Regions from separate parts of the Colwellia sp. 6M3 genome, predicted to be linked through region 4. Evidence: predicted binding sites of a transcription regulator. Region 4 holds the regulator's gene; each other region holds the start of a gene.
What was found. Region 4 encodes FNR, which switches genes on or off when oxygen is low (the NO sensors DNR and NnrR bind a similar motif). Its sites were predicted from a motif close to TTGATCTAGATCAA; they were not measured.
Positions count from the first base shown of each region.

Region 1: the regulator FNR is predicted to act here: its motif matches at 2,117-2,130, upstream of H4J50_RS05260 (DUF3149 domain-containing protein).
Region 2: the regulator FNR is predicted to act here: its motif matches at 2,833-2,846, upstream of H4J50_RS01450 (PRC-barrel domain-containing protein).
Region 3: the regulator FNR is predicted to act here: its motif matches at 2,627-2,640, upstream of H4J50_RS06730 (GbsR/MarR family transcriptional regulator).

Region 1 is NZ_JACGWF010000015.1:27,264-32,874, reverse strand. Features, by position in the region: gene H4J50_RS05270 (ATP-binding cassette domain-containing protein) at 1-1,093, shown strand, start outside; gene H4J50_RS05265 (tetratricopeptide repeat protein) at 1,176-1,898, shown strand; gene H4J50_RS05260 (DUF3149 domain-containing protein) at 2,196-2,327, shown strand; gene H4J50_RS05255 (hydrolase) at 2,457-3,428, shown strand; gene H4J50_RS05250 (YheU family protein) at 3,425-3,670, shown strand; gene H4J50_RS05245 (YceI family protein) at 3,738-4,322, opposite strand; gene cysQ (3'(2'),5'-bisphosphate nucleotidase CysQ) at 4,415-5,236, opposite strand; gene nudE (ADP compounds hydrolase NudE) at 5,233-5,611, opposite strand, start outside.
Region 2 is NZ_JACGWF010000003.1:79,816-85,426, reverse strand. Features, by position in the region: gene H4J50_RS01460 (DUF2306 domain-containing protein) at 410-1,219, shown strand; gene H4J50_RS01455 (ABC transporter substrate-binding protein) at 1,496-2,245, shown strand; gene H4J50_RS01450 (PRC-barrel domain-containing protein) at 2,881-3,630, shown strand; gene H4J50_RS01445 (lyase family protein) at 3,740-5,110, shown strand; gene H4J50_RS01440 (trimeric intracellular cation channel family protein) at 5,246-5,611, opposite strand, start outside.
Region 3 is NZ_JACGWF010000021.1:34,051-39,661, reverse strand. Features, by position in the region: gene H4J50_RS06740 (cytochrome d ubiquinol oxidase subunit II) at 1-534, opposite strand, end outside; gene H4J50_RS06735 (cytochrome ubiquinol oxidase subunit I) at 534-1,898, opposite strand; gene H4J50_RS06730 (GbsR/MarR family transcriptional regulator) at 2,034-2,576, opposite strand; gene H4J50_RS06725 (PAS domain-containing methyl-accepting chemotaxis protein) at 2,903-4,441, opposite strand; gene H4J50_RS06720 (class 1 fructose-bisphosphatase) at 4,669-5,611, opposite strand, start outside.
Region 4 is NZ_JACGWF010000007.1:14,040-19,650, forward strand. Features, by position in the region: gene H4J50_RS02905 (SGNH/GDSL hydrolase family protein) at 1-584, opposite strand, end outside; gene uspE (universal stress protein UspE) at 916-1,848, opposite strand; gene fnr (fumarate/nitrate reduction transcriptional regulator Fnr) at 2,043-2,762, opposite strand; gene H4J50_RS02920 (sulfite exporter TauE/SafE family protein) at 2,807-3,469, opposite strand; gene ccoS (cbb3-type cytochrome oxidase assembly protein CcoS) at 3,459-3,707, opposite strand; gene H4J50_RS02930 (heavy metal translocating P-type ATPase) at 3,704-5,611, opposite strand, start outside.

The DNA of each region.
Region 1 (5,611 bases), on a different contig from region 4:
CAGTAAAGCAAAACAAGCACAAAGCCGATTAAAACGTTTACAAAAGTTACCTGACTTAGCGCCAGCCCATGTTGATAGCCAATTTACTTTCAGCTTTGAGCAGCCAGATACCCTGCCTTATCCATTATTGGCATTAACCGAAAGCCAATGTGGTTATAGCGATGAAGCTATTATTTTGGAAGATGTAGGTATGACTTTAGTGCCAGGCAGTCGCATTGGCTTACTAGGTCGTAATGGTGCAGGTAAATCAACCTTAATTAAATCACTTGCTGGTGATTTAGCATTACTTCAAGGTGAGCGTTATTGTGCGCAAGATCTTCGTGTGGGCTACTTTTCTCAGCACCAGCTTGAGCAATTGCACTTACCTAGTAGTGCGATTGAACATATAACGCGAGCAAAACCGGATATTACCGAGTTACAAGCGAGATCATTTTTAGGCCGTTTTGGCTTTAGTGGCGACCAAGCTTTAGATAAAGTTGGCACCATGTCTGGCGGCGAAAAAGCGCGTTTGGTCTTAGCCCTTATTGTCTTAGAAAAGCCACAATTGTTGCTATTAGATGAGCCAACTAACCACCTTGATTTAGAAATGCGTCAAGCATTGGTGTTAGCTCTGCAAGACTTTGACGGTGCAATTATTCTTATTGCTCATGACAGATACTTATTAGAGTCGTGTGTAGATGAGTTTTATATCGTTGCTAACGGCCAGGTAACAGAGTTTGACGGTGATATTGATGATTACCAACAATGGCTCAACGATGATAAAAAGCAAACAGTCAAAACGAATAAAGTAATTACTGAGCCACAAGTAGATAAAAAACAGCAACGTAAAGAGCAAGCTGAATTACGTAAAAAAGCATCACCTCTGCGTAAACAGGCTGATAAGTTTGAAAAGCTGGTACAAAAGTATCAAAACGAATTAACTGAGGTTGAAGCACAATTGGCTGATAGTGAGATATACCAAGCTGAGCACAAAACAAAGTTAACAGAATTATTGAAACGCCAAGCAACACTGACCCAAGATTTAGAAACAAATGAAATGCAGTGGCTTGACCTTGAAGAACAAATAGAAGAGATAATGTCACAAGCATTATAAATTTATTGCTACACTTAATAGATCGCAGCAAAAAATTGTCACTGCGTTCGATCGCGACAACACCACAATATAGGACATTATTATGAAAAAATTGACCTTACTAGCAATCAGTTTTGCCCTTTTTACACAAAGCTCTGCCTTTAGTGCTGATTTAGATTTAGGTATATACGAGCTAAACCGTGGTGAGTTTAAAGCCGCGATTGCAGAGTTTGAGCCATTAGTTGCTGAAGAATATGCTCCTGCGCAATATCAAATGGCGTTAATTTATTTAAACGGTTACGGAGTAATTAAAAACCCAACGAAGGCGTTGGAGCTTCTTCATCAGGCCGCTTCACAAAATTACTCAGAAGCCTTGTTCGATCTTTCGTTGCTTTATAGTGAAGGAGAGGTCGTTAAAAAGGATTTAAACTCTGCTTATGCATTAATGGAAAAAGCCGCAAATAAAGACTTACCCCGAGCGCAATTTAATTTAGGGGTGATGCTTTATAACGGAAGTGGTGTTCAACGCGATTACCTGCAAGCATCTCGTTGGTATCAAAAAGCGGCGGATCAAAACTATGCCTTAGCACAATTTAACCTTGCCTTGATGTACTTTGAAGGTAAAGGCGTCGCTAAGAGTACTAGAATGTCTTATATCTGGAATATTATTGCGGCTAAAAATGCTTATCGTATGGCTGAAAAAAGTCGCGATATGGACGAACATAAATTAACCGTTGATGAGATAAAAGAGAGTCGTGAAAAAGCCGATGCTATTTATCGTAAAATAATCCAACAACGAGAATTAAAATTAAGACAAAAATCTTAACGGTTATTTCTTAATATAAGCATATCCCCAAAGCAGTTAACCAACATAAACCCGCTTATTATCCTAGCGGGTTTATTTTTATCTTCAATTTTCAATAGTTCGGCTTTACTCCACTGAGTTACAACATAATTAGTTAGTCTGATAAACGTAAGCATGTGCTATTTATTAGCTGCTACTATCCCGCCTCACTTTCATTAATACAAAAAGTGGCAATGATCATGATCCAAATCAATAAGCTTTATTTAAGTGTTATTTATAATAGTGGCCATACCTACTTAAATACTTTTGGAGTTTGTGATGAATTTTGTCGATATGCTATTAAACGATCCCGTGGTCATCATGTCATTTATTGGTTTAGCTACTGTAATAGGCATTTGTAGTTTTTACGTTTATTACTTTTTAAAACATATCAGTGAAGATACGCCTTAAAGATGTTTCACAAATGTCATAATGAAAACTTAAGTGGTCACGCTCATTGCTCACTTATCGCCAAACGGTGGGCATGAGCAAAAATTTAACGTACAATAAATTTTTTGTATAACTCGCTATTACCGCATTATGTTTACCAAAAGCTCTTTCAGCCCAGCTTGGTGGCTAAAAAACGCCCATTTACAAACCATTGCCGCTAAGTTTTTTAGACGTGGCCACTCCATAGATACAACCAATGAAACGTTAGAATTACCCGATGGTGACTTTGTAGATTTAGCTTGGACAGAACAGGTTAACTCAGCATGCACTCGTCCAATTATCGCCGTATTACATGGACTTGAAGGCTCAAAGAACAGCCACTACGCAAAAGGGATGTTAAGCGCGATTAAAGCACAAGGTTGGGTAGGTGTGTTAATGCACTTTAGAGGCTGTAGCGGTCGACCAAACCGTATGCCTCAGTCTTACCATAGCGGCCAAACTTGTGATGTTGACTACTTTAGCCAATACCTTGCCAGTAACTACCCTGAGGCAAAAAAAGCGATTGTTGGCTTTTCATTAGGCGGGAATGTACTGACTAAATACTTAGCTCAGCAAAAACAAAATATCTATCAAGCTGCATGTGTCATTTGCGCCCCACTTGACCTATCAAGTTGTAGTAACCGAATTAACCGTGGTTTTTCTCGTGTTTATCAAAAGTACTTAGTGGATATGCTTAGAGCAAGTACAGTTGAAAAAATAAAAGCTAACTTGTTACATAATATAGACACTACACGGCTAAATAGTGTGCGTTCAATTCGAGACTTTGATCAAATGGTTACTGCGCCAATAAACGGTTTTATTGATGCGAATGACTATTATAAGCAAGCTAGCGGCAGGGATGTGTTGCAACAGATAACTACACCTTGTTTAATTATTCATGCAACCGATGACCCATTTTTATGTCATGTAAATACCACTGCGATTACTTCGTTGCCTAAACAAATGACATTTGAAGTCAGCGCTAAAGGTGGTCATGTAGGTTTCATCAGTGGTAATAATCCGTTCAAGCCAAGATATTGGTTAGAGCAACGTATACCTGAGTTTTTTACGAGATATTTATGATCATCCCACTAGAACAATTGTCAGAAGAAACATTAAGCGCCATTATCGAAAACTTTGTCCTCCGTGAAGGAACAGAGTATGGTAGTGAAGATGTATCACTTAATGAAAAAATAGCCCAAGTTCATCAGCAATTAAAGCAAGGTACAGCATTATTGGTGTACTCTGAACTTCATGAAACGGTTAATATTCTCCCAAAAGACCAATTTGTTGAAGACAGCGAAGAAAGCACAGAGGAATCATAAGGCACTATATGTTAGGCATTAAAAAAGGCACTAATTCAGTGCCTTTAATTAATTCTTACGACAAATATTATCGTATGAAGGTAACCGAAAAGCTAACCGGCACAACGTAATCGATGCTAGGTAAAGAGGCTAACTCTTTGAGCTTATTGATACCAGCTACAATACCAAATGCATCTGCCTGAATAAAAAATGGCTTGATAGTATTAACCAATATTTTATCCGCACTTAACTTGATGACACTGACTTCAATCGTTACAGTTTGCTGCTCACCATGAAAATCCACTACGCCGCTAACGCTAAGCTTTTTATCTGCACCAATGGTTAGGTTATTGAGTAATGACTTATCAAGCGTCGCAGTAAAATTTGCTGTGCTATATTTATCGCTTTCAAAAACGAATTTTTTCATTCGGTCATCACGAATAGCAATATTAGTATTAACGCTGGTAAGGTCAACACTGATATTTACTTGTGCTTGCTCGTTGATATTACCAGCAAGCTTTGCAAAGTTATGATTTTCGGCAATATTCGCTTTTTTAACGGATATAAAGCTCAGCTCAGAATTTGCATTGTCGAGTTTCCATGCAGCTAATGCAGGTAAACTTACTGTTGCTGTCAACAGTAGGGAAATTAATATTGAGGATGTTTTACGCATGATTTTCTCCATGTAAGATAAGTTTATTTCGAGCTAATTTACTAATAACAACTAACACTGTGTATTTATGAACTGGGCTTAAGCGTTGTTATTTATAAACGCTTTGCTCTATGCGGCTTAATAATATCTTGCCAAGGAATTTCTTTATTTCCTAACGAGATAAAATCAGGCTGCATTAACGTTTCACGCTGATTGTACGTTAATGGTTTAAATTCACTATCGATTATGCTGCCACCGGCTTGTTCAATTATACAGTGACTTGCGCCAGTATCCCACTCACCGGTAGGTCCAACACGTAAATAACAATCAGCACCACCTTCGGCAATTAAACAGTTTTTTAACGAGCAGCTTCCTAAAGCGACATGATCAAAATCATATTTATCATTTAAATACTGCCCCATTAAGTTGATATCTTGCCGGCGGCTGATAGCAACTTTTATACGACGTTGACCATCATAGTGTGCCACTTGTATTTTATGGCTACCCACATCATTTTCTTTAAAAGCGCCTAAATTATTTTGAGCATAGTAAGTTAATTGGTGATCCGGAGCATGAATAACACCAATGCTTGGCCATCCGTTCTCGACTAACGCAACATTAACCGCAAAATCACCACTGCCAGCAATAAACTCCCCCGTGCCATCGATAGGATCTAACAGCCAATAACGAGACCATTTACTGCGCTGTGCTAGCCCTAAAGCTCCAACTTCTTCAGAAATAATAGGAATGTCAGGGGTTAGCCTTTTTAATTCATCCATTAAAATATCATTTGCCGCGATGTCGGCACTGGTAACAGGACTGTTATCTTCTTTTATCTCGGCAGTAAAGTTGCCTTGTTTATAAAAGCGTGCAACTTCTTGTCCCGCTTTTTTAGCACTTTCAAGCGCCACTGATAATAACTTTTCATGATTCATACAATAGCTCCTAAGTGATCCTTTACTAATAATAAAGCGGCAATACTGCGCGACTCATTGAAGTCTTGCTGTTGCAATAATTCATGATGATTTGCAAGTGGCCAAGGTACTAATTCTAAGGCTTCGGGTTCATCTCCCAGCAGTTTTTCAGCATAAAGATTCTCTGCAAGAAATATCGTCATTTTAGCATCAAAAAATGCTGGAGCCATGGCAACAGTGTGAATTGACGTTAACGTCTCAGCACCATAACCAACTTCTTCTTTTAATTCTCTATTAGCGGCTTGTGCGGCAGTTTCGCCGGCATCAATTAGGCCTTTTGGGAAACCAAGCTCGTAGGTATGCGTGCCGCCACAGTACTCTCGTACGAGCAACATA
Region 2 (5,611 bases), on a different contig from region 4:
TATCGGTATATCTTTAACATATTAGTGTACCTTCGCTTAAAAACCACCAGCAATAATATACGCTGCTGTAGCGGTTTGAACTTATTATTCCCAAAAGATATTGCTTCCCTCTCTCGTATTTTCTGTTTTTATATATTCTAAGGTTAAAGAGTTACGTATTTCACTGCTTTTAAATGTCTACTTTCTAACCATGTTATGCCAAGGTGTTGGCAGTAAAATTTTAGTATTGGTGAGATTCCCAATATCGCCTCTTTATTAAATATTGGTCAAAAAAGCCTTTTAATAGTGAAAACTTTCCTTTAGATATAAATTAAATTTATAACCATCTGAAATTAATAGAAATATAATGTGGAATACCCTTTGCAACATCACTTCTGATAATAAAAAAATAAAGTTAAAGGGATAAGGTATGAACGAAAGTGAAATCGTTAAGGTTGATAATATTGCAACACGAGCAGATGTAATATTAAGCAATATCGCAAAGTTTTGGTTTGTTGTGGCAGTTATCGGCCAATGGATCATGGTGTACTACGTCATTGCCCATTATGGTGGTGCATTGCTTGCAGGTAATACTGGGGTTTTGGAGTCTCCAAATGGTAATCAGTCTGGATTAATCGCCCTGATTATTCATGTTTTAATCGCTGTAGTTATTATGGGACTTGGGCCCTTGCAACTTATTCCTCTAATTCGAGAAAAATTTCCTAAATTTCACAGAATAAATGGTCGTATATACCTACTGACCATTTTTATCGGCAGTATTTTGGGGCTATATCTTATTTGGGGCTATGAAAAAATGCCCGGCGGTCAGGCAATGTTTGTTGCTATGAATATTATGGTGTTGCTCATTATCACCTTTGCCATTCTCGCTTTACGCAATGCAATAGCACGTAAGATTAAACAACATCGTCAATGGGCATTGCGCTTATTTATGGTTGTAAATGGAGGCTGGTTTTTTCGTGTTGGCTTAATGGCTTGGATTTTAATACACCAAGCACCTGTTGGCTTTGACCCTGAAACCTTCGAAGGGCCTTTTATTATAGCCTTAGCATTTGCTCAGTACCTTATTCCGTTAGCCCTAGTAGAATTATATTTTTGGGCACAGAATAAAGCTGATGCAACTGGAAAATATATTGTTTCATTAGTGCTTGCTGTTGCAACGCTAGTGATGGGTGTTGGTATATTTGGTGCGGCTGCTACTATGTGGTTACCACAAGTGTAAAATTAGAAAAAAATAAGTGATAAATGTGGCTTTTATGAACTATCGCTTATACTTTATTCATATTGAATTATTTAAAAGTAGTAAAGGGATCTCTACATTAATATAAAATGGATAAAAAGTAGGATCTGACAAATGATAAAGCATGATTTAAATCACCTGCTTAGATTGAGCACTCATTGTTTTTTCAGCTAACCTTCGCGTTCAGGTTTATTGTTATCTCGAATATTGAGAAGATTTAAGTGTCAGCATTAAAATTTCTTTGTCATTTGGAGTGGTATGCAACAAGTTTTTTATAGGTTTTCGATTATAGGCATGTTGGTGGCATTTATTGCTTTGACTAATAGTAGTTTGGTATTCGCAACCGAACTTAATGAGCTTACTTATATTACTGAAAGTAGTGCTTCATTTAATTATATTCGAGATGGAAAATTGCAAGGACCTGCGGTAGATTTACTTTTGGCTGCTTCGTTGAGTGCTGGTAGTCCAGTAAAACGGGAGAATATATTAGTGCAACCTTGGGCAAGAGGTTTTAGTAATGCTCAAAAGGGACCTAACACGGTTTTGTTTAGCACCATTAGAACGCCCGAACGAGAGAATGACTTTCAATGGGTCGGGCCTATTGCTTCTGAAAGTGATGTTTTGATAGCGTTGAAAATACGTAAACTTACGATCAGCAAACCAGAAGATATGATGGGATATATTACCGGTGCTGTAAGAGATGATGTTGGCGAGGAGATACTTCAAGAGGTAGGCGTTCCGCTGGACAGAATTACCTTGCTTTCTCACTCAACAAACTTGGGTCTGATGTTAAGTGCTGGACGGATAGATTTATGGATATTTGGTGAAGATGGCTGGCGTGAGACCTTAACTTCATCGGATCTTGATCCCGCTGATTTTGAAATTATTTACCGCTTTCCATCAAAACATTATTATTTTGCGCTTAGCTCTGATATCGAGCAGCAGTTGGTTGAGAAGTTTCAGCAAGCGATAGATAAAGTATTCGTGTCAAGCGAGCTTGCTCGCTAACTTTCACTTATAAAGCATCGGCCTTGAAAGCTAATTTCCTATCCCCTCGATGCTTCCTCCCACTTTTTTTGCTCTTGATGAAATACATGAAAATCGAATACGGTTAAACGTCAATGATTAGTCGCTAAACACTACGCCATATATCAACAATAATCAGAAGAGTCAGTGAAAAAGGTAAATAAAGCTATTTTCGTTATAGCTTGGTTATTCATAACGAACACATTGGCGTGCTAAGTTTAGAAAATGACAAATAACAGTGCTACTGAGTAATTAGTAACTGCAGATATGGCCTTTAACACATACATTTGTCAGATAAAACTCAATCATAAGCCATTAAATTTTTGTGCCGAGCATTAATTATAGTTAGTGTACTAACTATAATTAATCATCGGTGGTTGTTATTGTGATTCTATATTGTTGTTTTTAATTGTTATTGTGTTTTTATATTAAAATAAATAAAATTTGAACTATAATTATACTACGTACACTAAGTAATGTGATAGGTGATTGCGTAGATATTAAATAGGGCGCTTGTACGAAATCATCTTAAATTATTATCGACGTATGAGAGCGAAAATTCTGATGTTTTGATGAAAATCAATTGTTAAATATAACGAACAAATATGGAGAAAGTGATGTTAGTCAATTTGGAAGAGCTAAACGGAAGCACTATTCATGCAGTAGATGGTGAAATTGGGCAGGTAACAGATGTGTATTTTGATGATAGACACTGGACCATCAGGTTTATGGTTGTTGATATCAGCCCTTGGGTACCCTTAAGTGAAAAAACCTTGATAAGCCCTATATCACTGCTTGAATACGATACTAAAGAGCAGCAACTTAACGTGTCTATAACAAAAGATAAGGTTAAGAACAGTCCACAAATAGATGAACACGAAACCGTTTCCCGTGAGTTTGAAAAGAACTATTTTGATTATTATGCCTATGGTTACTATTGGGGAGGGGCTGGAGCATGGGGTGAATACGCGTATCCAATGGCTTTGGTTAACCCAAAAACATTGCCAAAAGATAGCAAAGAAAGTGAAAATGCTAAAACTACCAACCATCTTCGTTCAACCAATGAGATTACACATTACGGTATAGATGCTCTAGATGGTAAAAAAGGCTATATCAAAGACTTTATTTGTGACACCCATAGTTGGTCTTTGCTTTACATTGTGGTTGATACCCGGGATTGGCTGCCAGGCGGCAAAAAAGTACTGATCTCTCCAAAGCATTTAGATAAGTTAAATTGGGAAGAAAAAACGGTCACCTGTAATCTTAGTTTTGAGCAGATAAAAGCGTGTCCAGAATACAATGAAGACAAATTGAATGATGTTGAGTATCTAGCAGAAGTTAAAAATAAACTCATATTCAATAAGTAGTCAAATTAAATATATTCTCACAGTAATATGCCCATTATTGCCATGGGCATAAAGTTAGTTGGCGAAAAATTTTCAAGCTACTATTATCGAGTAATTAAAGGATAACTAAATGCAAAAAAATGACGACAATAAACCATCAAAGAGTAGTGAGATAACCGATATATTATATGGTACTGAAACGGCCAAAGCCCTGACCAATTTTACCATTAGCGAGCTAAAAATGCCGCGAGCATTTCTATGGGCACTAGCGACACTAAAAAGCGCCTGCGCTCAAGCTAATCAAGAATTAGGGCTGCTTGATACTGATAAATCTGCTGCTATTCAACTGGCTGCCAAAGAAGTTGCTGACGGTTTTCACGTTAATCAGTTCCCAGTTGATGTATTTCAAACTGGCTCGGGCACCAGCACTAATATGAACGTTAATGAAGTTATTGTCTCGTTAGTTAAACGACACAGTCAGCAAAAAATTATTCTTCACCCAAACGATGACGTGAACATGGGGCAAAGCTCTAATGACGTTATCCCGTCATGTATCCACTTAAGTGCAGCAAAGCTTATCTCTGATGAATTGTTACCCGCACTACAGCATTTAAGCGATACCTTGGATGCAAAAGCGAGTGAACACCACAACACCATTAAAACTGGCAGAACGCATTTAATGGATGCTATGCCGTTAAGTTTCGCTCAGGAAATAAGTGGCTGGAGTAGTCAAATTCGTTATGCACATCAACAGTTGGAAAATAGCTTACCGAGTTTATTGAAATTGGCTATTGGCGGAACCGCAATCGGTACAGGTGTTAACACACATCCAGAATTTTCAGGCATTGTTACTCGGGTATTAACGCAAAGAACAGGATTATCATTTACCCCTGCTGATAATTATTTTCGCGCCATAAGTGCTCAAGATACAGCCGTGCAGATCAGTGGTGTGCTAAAAACTACAGCGGTTAGTCTGAGTAAAGTAAGTAATGACATTCGTTGGCTGAGCAGTGGGCCTTTAAATGGCTTAAATGAATTACAGCTACCCGAACTACAAAAAGGCAGCAGTATTATGCCAGGCAAAGTTAACCCTGTGATCTCAGAAGCGGTTTTAATGGCTTGTACTCAGGTTATTGGCAACGACACCACTGTTACCTTAGCTGGGCAATCGGGTAACTTTCAACTCAACACCATGCTACCTCTGATTGGTCATACGTTGGTGCAAAGTATTCAACTTTTAACGTCAAGCAGCATCGCCCTTGCCGATAAAGTGATTAAAGATATGAAAGTAAATCATTCGATGATTAATCATAACTTGGCAAAAAATCCTATTTTAGCAACGGCGTTAAACCAGTTGATTGGTTATGACAAAAGCGCCGAGATTGCTAAAAAAGCGTACGAAGAAAAAAGAACGGTGTTAGATGTGGCAAGAGAACTCACGGATATCAGTGAAGCCGAACTTATTAAACTACTCGACCCTAAACGACTTACCCGTGAATAAAATATAATCATATAAACAGCTGACAAATTTCATATATCAGCGAATAGATATGCTTTACAGGGATGTAGTGAGTAAATGACTTTGACATGTGGACTAAGCTGACACCCACTTAGTTCACAATCGATATATATATGGCTATTTATTACTTTCATCATGATCAATTAATTCAAAAGCTGGCAAGGTTACTCGCCAATAAATAGCAGCTAAACGTAACGCTAATGCACCTAATATTGAGCCAATAATGGCAACATGGGCAGGAAGGTCTAGATAGGTGAGTGAGGTAAATAATACGCCACCTAAAATAGCCGCAGTGGCGTAAATTTCTTGTCGTAATATCATCGGAATAACATTACAAAGCACGTCGCGGATCATACCGCCAGCAACACCTGTCACCATGCCCAATAAAATAGCAACGGGAACAGCTGCACCTAAGGTTAGGGCTTTTTCAGTGCCTAACACAGCAAACAAAGCTAAACCAAAGGCATCGGAAACCAAAAGAAA
Region 3 (5,611 bases), on a different contig from region 4:
TTCGGTTTTCATTACCAACCATGCTGCGCCAATAAAACAATAACCTGCTGTTACGCAAATAGCGGACAAGACAGAAAAACCGAGTGATAACCATGTATCTTCAAATGAGGTGATATAACGTCCCAACATGTAACCTTGTGATAATGTCGCTAATAAAGAGCCAAATTTAAACGCAAAATCCCACTTCTTTTTATCGTTACTTGGCGCTTTAGTTCGAAAATCAAATGAAACTCCGCGTAAAATAAGCCCAGCTAGCATCAGGGCTGTTGGTAAGTACAATGCTTGAAAGATAATTGAGTGTGCTTTAGGGAAAGCTATCAACAATAAGCCAATAGCCATTACCAGCCATGTTTCGTTAGCATCCCAAAATGGTCCAATGGAATAGATCATAGTGTCGCGCTGCTGCTGGTTATCCAAAGGTAGTAAAACACCCACGCCCAAATCGTAACCATCAAGTATCGCGTAAATTAAAAACGAAAGGCCCATTAAGCCAACGAATACAATAGGCAGCCAATCAACTGATGTAGATATCATTATTTCGCTCCTTCTTCAGTTAAGGGAATTTGAGGTTCAATCGACGAGTTTGGTTCGTTTAGTGATGCATTTGACTGTTCTAAAATTATCGCTCGATTTGCCATGACAAATAAAGTGCGTATGTAGGCAATAAGCAAGAAACCATAAATGACTAAATACAGCGTTAATGACATAACTATATTTTCTGGCGGTGTAGTGGTCACGGCGTCTTTGGTGCGTAATATTCCCGTTACTAAGTAAGGTTGTCGGCCAATTTCCGTTACATACCAACCAGCCAGTGTGGCTAACCAGCCAGAAAATGTCATAGCAACACCCACTTTTAATAACCAAGTTGGGTAGCGTTTTTTGATAACATATTGATAAGTTGCGAGCCAAGAAAATAGCAGCATTAATACACCAACGCCTATCATTATTCTAAAGCTGAAAAATACCGGCGCAACTGGAGGGTGTTTATCTACAAAGTCATTTAAGCCTTGTATTTCTCCTGCTGAATCATGGGTTAATATAATACTGGCCATATTAGGCACTTTTACTTCAAAGTTGTTTTCTCGTTTTTGTTCATCAGGTAATGCAAACAGTAATAACGGAACATTGGCTTCGGTGTTCCATACTCCCTCCATAGCGGCAATTTTAGCAGGTTGATTTTTAAAGGTATTTAACCCGTGTAAATCACCAACAAAAATTTGTATAGGAATTAAAACAGCCGCCATAACGACTGAAAAATTTAACGCTTGTTTTACTGACTTTTTATTGTCGCCTTTGATTAATCTGTAAGCAGAAATACCTGAAATTAAAAATGCCGTCGTTAACCCTGAGGCTATTAGCATGTGCATGAATCGATAGGGCATAGAAGGGTTAAAAATAACCTCAAGCCAACTAGTAACATGTGCTACTCCATCAATCATCTCAAAACCTGCTGGCGTATGCATCCAAGAATTAAGAGACAAAATCCAAAATGCTGATAATGTGGTGCCAAAAGAAACCAGTATGGTCGCAATGGTGTGAACACGGTTAGACACTCGATCCATACCAAATAGCATAATTGAAAGAAATGAGGCTTCTAAAAAGAAAGCGGTCATTACTTCATACCCGAGTAACGGTCCCGCAATATTACCTACGGTTTCCATGTAACCCGGCCAATTAGTACCAAACTGGAATGACATCGTAATGCCACTGACCACGCCTATACCAAAAGTTAACGCAAATATTCTGACCCAAAATCGGTATACACGTAACCAACTATCGTCTTGGGTTTGATTAAAGCGAACTTTGAAAAACAGCAATACCCAGCACAAGGCGATATTGATAGTAGGAAATAAAATATGAAAACTAATATTGGCAGCAAATTGGATGCGGGAAAGCATGAAACTTGTGTCATTAGCAATAGCTGATGCATCTAACACGTGATGTACTCCACTGGGTTAAGTTATTGTAAGTTATGTTCTAAAAACTATTTAGGTCGTTTATGTTGACCTAAATATCAAAAATATAATGTAAGGTTATCGCAGTAATAATTTGTCTTTAACATCTAAGATTTTACTTATGCCTTCACCCATTTTAAGTAAGGTGGATAACTTTTCAGACGACATTCCTTGCATTTCGTTGGTCCATAAAGTGACCATTTCCATGAGATCATGCATTTGCTTTACACGCATTTGCGTGTACTCGTCTGACTCATTACTTGGCTGTTCCATTAGGGCGTCGCGCAATGTAGATAATGTTGGGTCTAGTTCACGCTTTCTGCGCTCTACAACTAACGTACGAGCAATTTCCCAGATGTCACTTGGCGCTGAAAAATACTCTTTTCGATCGCCGGGGATATGATGTAATTTTATTAAATTCCACGATTTAAGTTCTTTTAAGCCCATGCTGACATTTGAACGAGATATTTGTAGCGCTTCACTAATTTGGTCAGCATTAAGCGGTGCTTCAGTGAGCACAATAACCGCATACATTTGCCCTAATGTTCTGTTTAATCCCCATCGAGAGCCCATTTCACCAAAGTGTAAAACTAATGATTGTGTCATTGCTGTTATTTTCATTTTCTGTACTTTCTGAGTTTTCAGTAATTTGTGAAAATTGTAATCTCTTTTTGATTTAAGTCAAGTTTTTAGCCTTGATAAAATGATTTTTAGTCAGTTATTTTAATTTGCATGACAAATTCATTACCTCTGTAAAACATGAGTGAACATTGAAAAATAGGTGTTTATTTGTCGGGTTAGGGGTTAGGGGTCAAAGGGCGAGGTGTACTAAGTTGAAGGTAAATACTGAAATTAAACAAAAAAAAGCTTTATGGTGATCCAATAAAAAATGACTACCTAGGTAGTCATTTTATTATTAATTTATATAGCAGCAGCTTACTTAAGCGTTAACTAAAATTAGTACTGAGCTCTTCAATTGCTTCGGCATTTTTATTTACTTCAATACTTTTACTAGATACTGCAGCTGCTAATTGAGTATTGCGTTGAGATATACTGTCAATATTATGAATACCTTGAGTAATTTGTTCAGCTACCGTTCTCTGATGCTCAGATGCGGTAGCAATTTGGGCGGTCATGTCATTAACATTTTGAATGTTGTCTATAATATCTTGCATGGCGTTTTTAATGGTTTTTGATTCAGTTGAACATTCATCGGCATTGGTTTTATTCGACATCATTACTTGATTCCAAGTTTTTAACGTACGTTGTAACTCAGTCACTGATAATTGTATTTGTTCTGTCGCACTTTGGGTTCTACTTGCTAGTGTTCTCACTTCATCAGCAACAACGGCGAACCCTCTGCCTTGCTCACCTGCTCTTGCTGCTTCAATTGCTGCGTTTAATGCTAGCAAGTTTGTTTGATCTGCAATCCCTTGAATTTCAGTCATAACAGTCGATATTTTATCAACATCAGTCACTAATTCTGTCGCATTATTCGCCGCATTTTCAACGTCATTTGCGAGCTGGTCGATTTTATTTTCACTACTTTCAATAGTGGCAATATTTTGTAGGCAATCAATTTTTACTTGGGCAACTTTATCATTGGCCAAATTGGTACTTTCACTTACTTCGTTTATGGTTACACTCATTTGAGTAATATCGGCAGAAAACTGGCTTATATATTCATTTTCTTCTTTAATACCACTAAGCATTTCATTTGACGTATGAGCAAGCTCTTCTGCGAGTTTGGCTAACCTTCTGCCTGAGTCGTTACTTCGACCTAAGACCGTCTTTATTCTAGCTTTGTATAATTCGGCAGGGTAATTAATGATATTAAGTATACCTTTACCTAGATATACATGGCGCGAAGGGCTATCAAATATTGATTTTGTTTTACTTAAATGACTCGGTATTTTTATCAATTCTTCTGAAAAAATAACGGTGATTAACGCGACACAAACTAACAATATTATTGCAGAGGTCGCCGTGCCAGTGAGTACCCAGGTGATCGCAATTGCTGCGATCACACAAATAAGTGCAGCAAGGCGCTTGAGTGGAATGTTAGCGTGCAAATCTAAAATTGATTTATTATTGTTTAAGGTGTTGTAAAGTAATTGAGCTTCTTTTTTTTGCTGAACGGTAGGAAAAGCACGAACTGATTGATAGCCGGTAATTTCTCCTTTATCAAATAATGGTGTTACATAGGCATCTACCCAATAATAATCACCATTTTTGCAACGATTTTTAACCATGCCACGCCATGAGTCTCCTCGTTTTAATTTTTCCCATAAATCTTTAAAAGCTGCTTTTGGCATATCAGGATGACGAACTACATTATGATGTTGACCAATTAACTCTTCTAAGCTGTAACCTGCCACCTCACAAAATTCAGGATTAGCATAGGTAATGGTGCCGTTTAAATCAGTGGTAGAAACTAGTTGTTCTTGTTCGGTGAAGGTACGTTCAACATTGGTGATATGACTCATTATTCCATCGTCCTTGTGAAAGTTTTACTCATAAAATTTAAATACTACTATAAATAACAATAGCCTCTTTTTTATAATTAACAAAGGGAAAATGGGGTTTTGTATTGTAACAGTTTGTTTTGCTGAACTTATGGTAAGGCTATAATAATTATAAATAAAAGCACCTGGTAAATTTAGGTGCTTTTAGGCTTACTAGAGGTTAAAAATCGTTGAGGTAGGTGAGACTTTTACTTGTAATAAGCTAAGCAAGCTTCTACTTCATTTCTTGAACCCATGATCACTTCTACACGCTGGTGAATGTCTGTTGGCTCCATATCCATAATGCGACCTTTGCTAGTCATAGCTAAACCACCTGCTTGTTCTATTAAAAAGCTCATTGGATTTGCTTCATACATTAAACGTAATTTGTAAGGTTTTTCTGGATTTTTATTATCAGCAGGGTAAGTAAATAAACCACCTCGGGTTAATACGCGATGAATATCGCCAACCATGGCGGCTATCCAACGCATGTTAAAGTTTTTTCCGCGTGGGCCGGTATCACCAGCAAGTAAATCCTTAATGTAGTTTTGCATAGGGGCTTGCCAGAAACGCTGGTTAGACATGTTAATTGCAAACTCTTGCGTGTCTTGAGGCACTTTTACGTTACGCTCAACGAGTGAAAAGCCACCATGAGTTCGGTCTAATACATAAAAGTGCGTACCTTTACCTGTGGTCATTACCAACATTGTGGCGGGTCCATAAAGCACATAACCAGCACAAACTTGGTGATTACCTGATTGTTTAAACATGTCAGGATCGCTAGCTTCCATATCAGCAGGCGCTTTATGAATTGAAAAAATAGTTCCAATTAATGAGTTAATATCAATATTTGAACTGCCATCAAGTGGGTCGAACGATACGATAAACTTGCCATGCTTTTCACCCGCAACAGAAGTATCTTCTTCTTCCGATGATATAGCTTTAACAAATCCTGACTCTAATAAAATATCTTTAAATAAATCATTAGCAACAACATCAAGTTTTTTTTGTACCTCGCCTTGAATATTTTCATCTACTGTAGATCCCATTACATCACCTAAGTGAGCTTGACTGACAAGAAACGAAATTTCTTTTGTCGCAGTTAAAATGGTTTCTATTAATGAAATTAAATCTGCGGGTACATTATCTTCA
Region 4 (5,611 bases):
CCATAAGCAAGTGCTGACGGGTGAAAGCCATCTTGAGCCAAATATTCAGACGTAAAAGGTATGTCAATTGTTAGGACGCAACATTGGCTATAATTTGCTGTGGTTTGCATCATTAAGGTATTTAGTCTTTTTGCGCGTACTCCTAGCCACCATCTTAATGGTTGCATAATGCCGGTAAATAAATGCATCGGAGGAAGTGCTGTCAACAACACTTTTGGAGTACCAAATTTGGTGCTACATAAGCTTACAATAGCCTCTATATTGCTAACCCAGAGACTTTCTTTTGTGAGGCCTGTTACATCATTTACACCAATAGATACCAAAATAAAGTCAAACGTTTGTGTTTCTAACTTTTCAATTTCATTGATTAACTGTGTTGAAGTTAGGCCCGTACTCGCTACTAATTGCCAGTTTACTTGATTGTTAATAGCAAGGTTGTTTGATAACTGGCCTGACAATGCATTTTTTTGTTCGTGTGTACCAACACCTGCTGTAGCCGAATCACCAATTATCAATAAACTAATTGGACTGCCATTACCTGTAGAGCCTGAGCGTTCACCTAATGCTTCTGGGAGTTTTATCATGCTAAAACGCACCCATATCGCTTGTAAAAGTAATAAGGGCAGGAGTATCACCGTGCTAATGTAATAAGGTATAAGTCTAAGCGGTTGTTTTATCTTCAATGATAAAGTCCTGATGATGATCTATAAATGATATGTATAGCGTAATAAATATTTGAAGACAAACTTATAACAATTGTGAAGAGAAGATCGTTGGAAATTAGCTTGAGTAATTACCTGTAATTTATTGTAGTTAAGCTAGGGAGAAGTTTTAGCGTTTTATTAAAGCGTCACCTTAAGAATATTTCTATCAATCAGTGACGCTCTTTTAGCTGTATTTTACGTAATAAAGATTTTATTTAACGTCCAAGGGTGAAACGTAACCCTCAGGCTTTAACGCAAGTACATCACAGTTTAGTCTATCAATTACATGTTCTGCTGTATTGCCAATTAGCGCTGCAGATAAACCTGTACGTCCAATGGTGCCTAAAATAACCAGTTCTGCGTCTAAGGCTTCGGCGACACTTTGTATAATATCTTCAGGTAAGCCTTCTTTAATATGAGTGTATTCTTTAGTAATATTAAACGCAGTTGCATGTTCTAACATCGCTTCTTCATGATGTTTTAACATGGCGAGGTTGTAATCATTGGCATCAAACTCTGGAATTTCTATCGCAATATTTACCGGCGTACCAGGGAAAGAATTAACCAAATGTAGGTTTGCTTTCATAACTTTAGCTAGCTGTTTTGCTTCTGCCGTAATTTTATCATTAAGCGCTTTATGCTCTTCTTCTTCGCTGCCAATATTCAATGCAGCAACAATATTGCCATTTTCAGGCCATAAATGCTCTTTCACTAGCAAAACAGGGCAAGGACATTTACGTAAAATGTGCCAATCGGTAGGGGTAAATATTACTGATTTAAATTTGTCGTGTTGATGTGTACCTTTAATGACTATGTCGTAATCATGATCAATAACTTGTGCAATTATTTGCTCGAAAGGACGATTATGCCAGATAACTTTACAATCAATGGTGATATCTGTTACATCGAGTTCAGCAAGTAAAGACTGTAACCATTGAGTACGATCATTTATAACAGATTTACACATAGCTTCACGCTCGTCGCCTGAAAGCATAGTGGTCATCTCATAAGAAAAGTCATATATGGTCAAAAATGCGGTAATACTTGCGCCAGTTTTTCGCGCTAATTCTAATGCTCGTTTTACCGCTTTTTGATCTTCTGTTGTGGGGTCAACAATAGCGAGTATTTTTTGATACTTTTCCATAGCTAATTCCTTATCTTTGCCTGTGGGTATTAGGCCAAACTAAACAGTTAATATATATAATAACAATAACTTATTTTGTAATAATAATAGTTGTTTTAAATCAAATTATTATCATTTATATAAGCTATTTTATATTAATCATAGCGTTAAACTGTTGAATAAGAAAGTATGAAAAAAGGCTGATAAAATTTATCTTAAAGTCCAGCACACTCATTTAATTTTTCAATATTTACAATGGTAATCAGTTTGCCATTAACAGCAATTAAACCATTTTTATCAAAGCGATTAAGGAGTCGGCTTATTGTTTCAACCGTTAAACCAATATAGTTACCAATATCGCTGCGCGTCATAGATAAGCGAAATTCAGAGGCTGATAAGCCACGAGCATTATATCGACTGCTTAAGGTACTAAAAAATGTAGCTAGGCGTTGCTCTGCATTTTTACGATTAAGCAACATTAGCATTTCATGGTCTTCACGAATTTCAGTGCTCATCATGCGCAAAATCTGTTTTTTTAACTTAGGCATGCTGTTAGATAAATGTTCGAGTGTATTATAAGGAATTTCGCAAACCATTGAGGTTTCTAATGCTTTAGCAAAACTTGGGTGCTCTGCATTAGCAATGGCATCAAAGCCAAGTAAATCACCTGCTAAATGAAAACCGGTAATTTGTTCTTCGCCTTGTTTGTTGATGGTATAGGTTTTGAATGTGCCCGAACGAATCGCGTAAAGCGCCTGCATAGGCTGACCATCATTAAAAATCTGCTCTCCTTTTTGAATAGGGAGCTTACGGTCAATAATGTTATCTAGAGTCTCTAGCTCTTGATTATTAAGCGAAAATGGCAAGCATAACTCACTAATACTACAGTTTTGACAGTGAATATGTTGCTGATCGGTACACGATTTATTATTCATAACAGCCTATAAAAACTTCCATGCTGAACACCATATTAGATGCGTTAGCTATATGCTATTAGTATAGAGTAAATGCCGTATGAAATCACCAAAATGGCGGCTAGTTTTCTAAAAACGGGCTGAGTTAATAAAGACTTCACACTGAAAGTGCCGAGTGATACTGACAGCAGCGCAGGTAAAGTACCAAGACCAAAGAAAAACATGATCAAAGCGCCATTTAAAACATCGGCGCTTGCTAATGACCACGTTAACGTAGAATAAACTAAGCCACAGGGTAACCAGCCCCAAAGTGCTCCTAACGCCAATGCACTCTGTATGTTTTTAATGGGCATGAATTTTTTAGTATAAGGTGAGATGTAGCGCCAAATGTTTTTACCTAAATACTCTATGCGGCTTAACCACATTAACCATTGTCCTAGATACAAACCTAGTAGGATTAGAAACACACCTGCAATCGTTTTTAAAATAATAACAGGAAAACCAATATTTTTAGCCGCCATTGAACTGGTGAATGCTACCAAGGCACCAATTAAGCTGTAAGACGCGATTCGGCCAAAATTATAGGCAAATATAATCGCCATTTTTTTATGGCGAGCATGGTCAGATATGCTCGTGGTTAACATGGTGCTAATGCCGCCACACATTACAATACAATGGCCAGAGCCTAGTAAACCAATTATAAATGCGGAAAAAAAATCAAGCGTCATGAGATGACTTTTCTGCTTGTTTTTGTTGCTCGTCGATTTCGCTTAATTCACTGTCTTTTAATTTACTACTGTTGTTTTTATTGCGAATGATATTGTCATTTTCATCATCAAATAAAATGCTCATACCTTGTTTTTCTAAGTCATCAAATTGCTCAGTTTTTACCGCCCAAAAAAACAGATATATGCCAATAGAGGTGAGTAATACAGCAATAGGAATTAATACGTAGATTATGCTCATTTTTTTAGCAGCCTTAATGAATTTGTTACGACTAATATTGAACTGGCCGACATGCCAATTACTGCCATGTAAGGCGCTATATGCCCTGTTACGGCTAACGGCAATACAACCGCATTGTATCCAAAAGCCCAAAGGTAATTTTGCTTTATAACGCGCGTTGTTCGAATGGCAACCTCTCGCAATGTTTGTACGCCTTTAAGCTTATTGTTTAATAATATGACATCTGCGCCATTTTTAGCAATATCAGTACCACTGCCCATGGCAATCGATAAATGAGCGGCGCCTAATACTGGGCTGTCGTTTACCCCATCGCCTACCATAGCAACAGTATGCGAAACTTGTTGATGCTTTATGGCGTTAACTTTGTCTTGCGCTGACAAGTTAGCTTGCACATTACTTAGTTGCAATATTGATTGTAATTTATTGCAGCCTTGGAGGTGATCGCCAGATAACATGCTCGTTTCAATACTTTGTTGATGTAGAAAATCAATTAAAGGTTTCGCGTCATCACGTAAGCCATCATGCAAATAAAATTCAGCGATTAATGTTTCATCTTGCATGAGTACGCACTGAGCACTAAAACATGCCTGTTTGTCATCGTTTAATAACCACGAGCTTTTGCCGATACGATAGTGCTGGTGATTAACTTCACCTGAGATACCTGCGCCAGGAGCCACAACAACTTGGGTAGTTGTTTGGTTAAAATCACGAAATGGTCTAAAGGCTTTTGCTAACGGATGAGCTGAGTGTGCTTCTAACGCCGCGGCAATAGCAAGCACCTGTTGTTTACCTTTTGACGTACTATCAGTTGAATAATCACCATAAGTTTTTACTTCAACAATCGTGAACTCACCTGTAGTTAATGTGCCTGTTTTATCAAAAGATATCGCATCGACTTCAGGCATGGTTTCAAGCACATGAGCTGATTTAATCATGATACCTTCACGATTTAGATTCGTTGTTGCACAGGTAAGCGCCGTTGGTGTTGCTAACGCCAATGCGCAAGGGCAAGTTACAACAAGAACAGATAAAGTAATCCAAAAGGCTTCTTCAGGGGCGTGTTGCAGCCAATATATTGCCGTGGCAATTGAAACCATTAAGATAAGCGCAACAAAGTATTGGGCAATTTTATCTGACAATTTTGCCAACTTTGGTTTATGGCTTTGAGCACTTTCACTCAAGCGAATTAATTGGCTTAAAAAAGACTCTTGGTTGTTATGTTTAACTTTTGCGGTTAGGTTTCCATCGCCATTAATGGTACCCGCAAATATAGCGTCTAATGCTTTTTTCTGTAAGGGCAGTTGTTCACCTGACAACATTGCTTCGTTTATTTGGCTCGTTCCGGTAATTATTTCACTATCTGCGGGGATAGTTTCCCCTGGCTTTATTAAAATAATGTCATCAGCTTTTAAGTAATTCGCGGAAATAAATTGTTCAATACCGTGTTCAACTTTCGTTGCGGTCATTGGCATTAACTTTAATAGATTTGCAGAAACATCAGCGGCGCGACTACGGGCTCTAAATTCAAGAAATTTACCAATAAGCAGTAGAAAGGTAAACATAGAAACAGATTCGAAATATACCTCACCTTGCTGAGTAAATGTTGCCCAGCAACTCGCCATAAAGGCCAATAAAATAGCAATAGATACTGGCACATCCATTGAGAGTTGACGTGCTTTTAAAGCAAAAAATGCGCTTTTATAAAAAGGGTAGGCGCCATAGCTGACAATAGGTAGAGTTAAGAAAAAGCTTGCCCAACGCAAATACATGACATTGTGTTCTGTCATATCTGAAAAAGCACCAAAATATAAACCAAAAGCTATCATCATTACTTGCATCATTAAAATGCCAGAGATACCTAAGCGTTTGATAAAGTTTTTAGCTTGTTTGTTATTTAATTTTTC